DNA from 2 places in the Arthrobacter sp. 05L44 genome. Region 2 is predicted to be linked to the other one. Evidence: riboswitches for the same ligand, from Rfam matches in the RefSeq annotation. Region 2 holds a riboswitch; the other holds the start of a gene.
What was found. A riboswitch is a leader RNA that binds a small molecule or an ion and turns the genes downstream of it on or off. The one in region 2 is predicted to bind S-adenosylmethionine.
Positions count from the first base shown of each region.

Region 1: it holds a riboswitch for S-adenosylmethionine, as region 2 does, so the genes downstream of both, acs (acetate--CoA ligase) here and metX (homoserine O-acetyltransferase MetX) in region 2, are expected to answer to the same signal.

Region 1 covers NZ_JBFTNS010000003.1:258,449-261,693, forward strand. Annotated here, with positions in the region: gene acs (acetate--CoA ligase) at 1-2,041, opposite strand, end outside; SAM riboswitch class I at 2,049-2,138, opposite strand; gene AC1DHY_RS09995 (CoA-binding protein) at 2,281-2,706, shown strand; SAM riboswitch class I at 2,805-2,894, shown strand; gene AC1DHY_RS10000 (MFS transporter) at 2,981-3,245, shown strand, end outside.
Region 2 covers NZ_JBFTNS010000008.1:23,366-26,610, reverse strand. Annotated here, with positions in the region: gene AC1DHY_RS13805 (MFS transporter) at 1-265, opposite strand, end outside; gene metX (homoserine O-acetyltransferase MetX) at 437-1,609, opposite strand; SAM riboswitch class IV at 1,621-1,736, opposite strand; gene AC1DHY_RS13795 (bifunctional o-acetylhomoserine/o-acetylserine sulfhydrylase) at 1,820-3,136, opposite strand; SAM riboswitch class IV at 3,197-3,245, opposite strand, start outside.

The DNA of each region.
Region 1 (3,245 bases), on a different contig from region 2:
AGGTTCCTAACTTCTGGGGTGTGGCGGGGATGCTGTTGCGGTCACGGAGGGCGGCCTGGATGCCGGCGATCGACGGTTCGTTCTGCAGCGACGTGGTGTCGCCGAGCTCGGTGCCCTCGAAGAGCTGCGTCAGCAGCCGGCGCATGATCTTGCCGCTGCGGGTCTTGGGGACATCGGGCACAACGACGACGTCTCGCGGCTTTGCGATCGGCCCGATCGCCTTCGCCACATGCGCCTTCAAATCGGCGGTGATTCCCTCCGTGAACGCTAAGCGGCGGGAGGGGATCGCTGCCGACTCGCGGAGGACCACGTATGCGACGATGGCGTGCCCGGTTTTGGCGTCGGCGACCGGGCAGACGCCGGCTTCCACCACGTCCGGGTGGGACACGAGGGCCGATTCGATTTCGATGGTGGAGAGCAGATGGCCGGAAACGTTCAGGGTGTCGTCCACCCGCCCGAGGATCCAGATGTCGCCGTCGTCGTCGTACTTGGCACCGTCTCCGGCGAGGAACCAGCCCTGCTGCGCGTACTGGCGCCAGTACGAGTCGTAGTAGCGGGCCGGATTGCCCCACACGGTCCGGGCGATCGCCGGGCCGGGGGAGTCCACCACAATAAAGCCCTGCACGCCCGGCGGAACCGTGGCGCCGGCGTCGTCGACGATCCGGGTGCTCACGCCGGGCAGCGGGCGGGCCGCGCAGCCGGGTTTGAACGAGGAGTCGGTCGGGGCGGGCGAGAGGATGGTGGCGCCGGTCTCGGACTGCCACCAGGTGTCCACCACGGGGGCGGTTCCGGCGCCGATGTTGGCCCGGAACCAGCGCCAAGCCTCGGGGTTTATCGCCTCGCCCACCGTGCCGAGGAGGCGGATCGAGGAGAGGTCGTACGTGTCCGGGACACCCTCGGGGAACCAGCCCATCAGGGACCGGACCAGGGTGGGCGCGGTGTAGTACTGCGTCACCCCGTAGCGTTCGATGATTTCAAAGTGCCGGCCCGGGTGCGGGGTGTTGGGGGTGCCCTCGAAGATCACCTGCGTGGCGCCGTTGGAGAGCGGGCCGTAGAGCTCGTAGGTATGCGCCGTAACCCAGGCCAGGTCCGCCGTGCACCAGTGGACATCCCGGTCGCGGAGGGCAGGGTCCGGGTTGCTGAAGAGGTGCTCGAAACTCCAGGACGCCTGGGTGAGGTAGCCCCCGGAGGTGTGGACCAGGCCCTTCGGCTTCCCGGTGGTCCCCGAGGTGTACATGATGAACAGCGGCGTCTCGGCGTCGAAGGCCTCGGCGGTGTGGGCATCCGACGCGGCGCCGACGGCGTCGTGCCACCAGACGTCGCGGCCCGCGGTCATCGGGACCGTGTCCAGCTCACCGGCCGGGGTGGTCCGGTTGACCACCAGGACGTGTTCGATCGCGTTCGTGCCGGCGACGGCGGCGTCCGCGTTGGCCTTAACCGGGACGGCAGCTCCCCGCCGGAACTGGCCGTCGGTGGTGACCAGCAGCTTGGCGCCGGTGTCCTCCACCCGGAACCTCAGGGCCTCCGCGGAGAACCCGCCGAAGACCAGGGAATGGATGGCACCGATGCGGGCCACTGCCAGGGTGATGATCACGGTCTCGGGGATCACGGGCAGGTAGATGACCACCCGGTCGCCCTTGGCGATGCCGAGGTCCAGCAGGGCATTGGCAGCCTTGGCCACCTCGCGCTGCAACTCGGCGTACGTGACAGTGCGGCGGTCGCCGGGCTCGCCCTCAAAGAACAGGGCCACCTTGTCCCCGCGTCCCGCCGCTACATGGCGGTCGACGCAGTTGTAGGCGACGTTGAGCTTGCCGCCGTCGAACCAGCTGATCTCCGGGCCGTGGCCGGCCGCGGGATCGGCCGGGACCCGGCGGTAGGCGGTGTGCCAGGGTTTGGTTTCGCCGGCGGCCGGCTGAGCCCAGTCGAGACGGAGCGCCTGGGTTTCCCAGAACGCCACAGAATCCGGCTCGGGCGTGGCCGCCGCGCCCGCGCCCGGGACCCGGACGGGAGCGGGCAGGGTGGACGTGGTTTCAGGGGTCATGTGCAGCACTCCATCGGTCCTGGCAGTAGCACCCTCGCCGTGGCGGGGGTTGCTGCGGCTTCATAGGTCCAGGTCCCTCAGCCGCTCGGGATGGTCACTACCTACTAGAACCGAGATGCACGATTCTGCAAAATCCAGCCACACGTTGCTGTAATATTCACTGGCGCTCCTGATGTGGTATCAAAATCAGTCATTTATTCGACAATCGTGCGCGCCGGGCGCAGGAGTAGGGTTAATGCATGGTCCACGTTAACGATCCGGCAGTCATTGAGCGCCTTATGCGAACCAAGGGCACGTGGGCGGTGGTGGGCCTGACCACCAATGAATGGCGGTCGGCCTTTGAGGTCTCCTTGTACGTCCGCGACCGTATGGGCATGGACATCATCCCCGTCAACCTCCCGGGCGACGACGTCCACGGGGAAACTGGGTACCGGTCCCTGGCGGAGATCCCCGCCGCGAAACACCCGATCGACGTCGTGGACTGCTTCGTCAACTCCGGGAAGGTGGGCGCCGTCATTGATGAGGCCATCGCCATCGGCGCCAAGGCCGTCTGGCTGCAGCTGGGCGTCTTCGATGACGCCGCGGTTTCACGCGCCACGGCCGCCGGACTGGACGTCGTGGTCAACGAGTGCCCCGCCCGGCTGGGGTGGCGGATAGGCCTCTAGCGGCGCACCCAGCACCTGCCGCACGGCGCAACGGGAGTCGGTTACAAAATGTGACCGACTTTTTCCGTATTCGCCGCCTGCCGTGTGAGATGGACTCGTAACCATCCCGAGCGGCTGAGAGATCTGGCTCTGTGACGCCGCAGCAACCCCCTCATTGAGGACGGTGCTACCGCCAGGACCGATGGAGAAGGCGCCGTCTTCCGCTCGGATTTGCGGCCCACGCGGCTTGAATCCCGGAAGCAGCGCTTTCCCGGCATACGCCAGGAGACCGCATATGAGTACTGAAACCCGCCCGCAGAAAATGACCGGGAAGGTGGCCGTTGCCAGCTTCATCGGCACCACCATCGAGGGGTACGACTTCGTCCTGTACGGCCTGGCCGCAGCGACCGTCTTCGGCCCGCTGTTCTTCGCCCCGGCCGCCCCGCTCGTGGGCACCATCGCAGCCTTCGCCACCTACGCCGTCGGCTTCGTCGCGCGGCCGATCGGCGGCGTGCTGGGCGGGCACTACGGCGACAGGATCGGCCGGAAGAGCGTGCTCG
Region 2 (3,245 bases):
AGTGGCCAAAGACGATGCCACCGATGGGGCGGGCCACGAAGCCCACCGCGTAGGTCAGGAAGGCGGCGAGAATGCCGTCCAGATCCGACCCGGAGTTGGGGAAGAACATCTTGCCGAACACCAGGGTGGCGGCGGAGGCGTAGAGGAAGAACTCATACCACTCCACCACCGTCCCTGCCATTGAGGCGGTGACGACCTTCTTTAGCCCGGACGTCTTGACGTCCGGTTCCTCTGCGCGCCGTGCGGCGGCGTTTTCCGTACTCATGCGAACTCCTTCGGCGTCATCTTCGACACCCTGTGGACCATTAAGTTGACAACGCGTGTGTGAGTTGGGACACACGGCGTCATTCTCCACGAGTATGGTCCCGGAACGCGGCAGGCTCAACAACTAATCGCGCAGAGGGCGTCTGCAAAAATGCACACGCTGAAGGGTGGGCTACGCGAAGAAGTCGCTCCGGAGCCGGTCCCCGAGCTGGCCGATCTCGGTCAGGAAGCCGTCGTGGCCGATCGGGGCCTCGATGACATGCAGCGGCACGTCCCCCGGCAGGGCCTCGGCGAGTTCCCGGGACTGGGCCGGGAAGTACAGCCGGTCCGAGTCCACGGCGGCCACGAAGAAGGCTGCCGTGGCGCGGGAAACGGCCTGCTCCAGGCTTCCCCGGCCGCGGGTGACGTCGTGGCTCATCAGCGCCTCCGTGATGGCGATATAGCTGTTGGCGTCGAAGCGGCGCACCAGCTTGTTGCCCTGGTGGTCCAGGTAGCTCTCAACCTGGTAGCGGCCGCGGCCAGCCAGCGACCCTGCGCCGAGCGGGGCCTCGGCGGCCTGGGCGTTCCGCCCGAAGCGCCCGTCGAGCTCGGCCGCGGAGCGGTAGGTGATGTGCGCGATCCGCCGGGCCAGCGCCAGGCCGGCGTCGGGCTCCGGACCGCCGTAGTAGTCCCCGCCCTTGAAGTTGGGGTCCTGCCGGATGGCCAGGGTCTGGGCCTGAGCGAAAGCGATCTGCTCGGCGGTGCTGCTGGCACCGACGGAAATCACGGCGCACCGACGCACCCGTTCCGGGTAGCTGACCGCCCATTCGAGTGCCCTGGCACCGCCGAGCGAACCGCCCAGCACGGCGTACCAGCTGTCGATCCCGAGAGCGTCGGCGAGCCGGGCCTCGGCCGCTGTGCTGTCCCGGAGGGTGACCAGCGGAAACCGCGAGCCCCAGGGCCGCCCGTCCGGCGCGGCGGTGGAGGGCCCGGTGGAGCCGTAGCAGCCGCCGAGGATGTTGATGGAGACGACGAAGTACTTGTCCGTGTCCACCGGCGCCCCGGGGCCGGCCAGCTGCTCCCACCACCCCGGTTCGGCCCCGGCGCCGCGGGTGACATGGGTGTCGCCGGTGAGGGCGTGCTGGATCAGCACCGCATTGGATGCGTCCGCATTGAGCGTCCCCCACGATTCGTAGGCGAGGGTGACGTCGGGAAGGGTGGCCCCGGATTCAAGGACCAGCGACCCCACCTGCACGAGCTGCACAGTGCCATCCGGGACAGTGCCATCCGGGTCAGCGCCGGCCGGTACAGCGCTGGCGGAGGATTGGTTTTCGGGTACACTCGTGCGGGTGACGGCAATCGTCATGTGAGGACCTAACTTCGCGCTTGCCCGCCGTCAGCTGACCGGCAGGCCAGGTCTTCACCCGGGGCACCCCGCCGCAGAAGGAGGGTTGCCGGCCAGCAAGCCGGGGCTGTCACTGGCACTCATGACCTGCCTTGATTCTACGAAAGCCGGCGGCGCCAGCGCGAAGATTGTGACGGCTGTGTGACAGCCAGACCCCGGCGCCGCCGCCCCTCAGGCGTCCTTCGCGGCCCGGAAACCGGCGTCGAGGTCGGCGAGGATGTCGTCGATGTGCTCGAGGCCCACCGAGAGCCGGACCAGCCCGGGATTGACGCCGGCCACCGCCTGCTGCTCCGGCGAGAGCTGGCTGTGGGTGGTCGACGCCGGGTGGATGACCAGGGAACGCACGTCACCGATGTTCGCCACGTGGGAGTGCAGTTCCAGGGCATCGACGAACCGCTTGCCGGCCTCCGCTCCCCCGGCGAGGTTGAAGGCGACGACGGCGCCGGTTCCCTTCGGCCCGTACTTGCGGCCGCGCTCGAACCAGGGGCTGGACGGCAGCCCGGCGTAGGCGACGGATTCGACGTCGTCCCTGGCCTCCAGCCATTCGGCCACGCGGGTGGCGTTGGCGACATGCCGCTCCACGCGCAGGCTCAGGGTTTCGATGCCCTGGGCGATCAGGAAGGCGTTGAACGGCGAGACGGCGGAGCCGAGATCGCGCAGCAGCTGGACGCGGGCCTTGAGGATATAGGACAGGTTCGCGCCCAGTGCCCCGTCCGCCCCCAGGTCCCGGGCGTAGACGAGGCCGTTGTAAGTGGGATCCGGGGTGTTGAAGCCCGGATAGCGGTCCGGGTCCTTGCCGAAGTCGAAGTTGCCGGAGTCGACGATCACGCCAGCGATCGCCGCACCGTGACCGCCGAGGTACTTGGTGGCCGAGTGGACCACAATGTCGGCACCCCATTCGATCGGACGGATCAGGTACGGCGTGGAAAGCGTGTTGTCCACGATCAGCGGGACGCCGGCCTGGTGGGCCACGTCCGCGATACCCTCGATGTCCAGCACGTCCTGGCGGGGGTTGGAGACCACCTCGCCGAAGAACAGTTTGGTATTCGGCCGCACGGCGTCCCGCCACTGGTCCAGATTGTCGGGGTCCTCGACGAAGGTTACTTCGATGCCGAACTTCTTCAGCGAGTGGGCCAGCAGGTTGTAAGTTCCGCCGTACAGGCTGGGACTGGCCACCACGTGGTCGCCTGCCTCGGCGATGTTGAGGATCGCGAAGGTCTCGGCGGCCTGGCCGGAACTGAGCAGGAGCGCCCCAAGGCCGCCTTCCAGGCTGGCCACCCGCTGTTCGACGGCGTCCTGGGTGGGGTTCCCGATCCGGGTGTAGATGGGCGCGAGTTCGGCGAGCGCGAAGCGGTTGGCGGCGCTTTCGGCGCTGGGGAAGACGAACGACGTCGTCTGGTAGATAGGCAGTGACCGGGCGCCGGTGGCAGCGTCCGGCTCCTGGCCGGCGTGGATCTGGCGGGTTTCAAAGGACCAGGCGTTGGACATCGGAGTGCTCCTTGTTACGGGCGCAGCCCGACTCCGGCCTCGGGGCCGGGACGGCGCTGGCAGCCGCGCTTGCCCGCCGGCGGGCGCCGGTGGGCCAGGTCTTCACCCG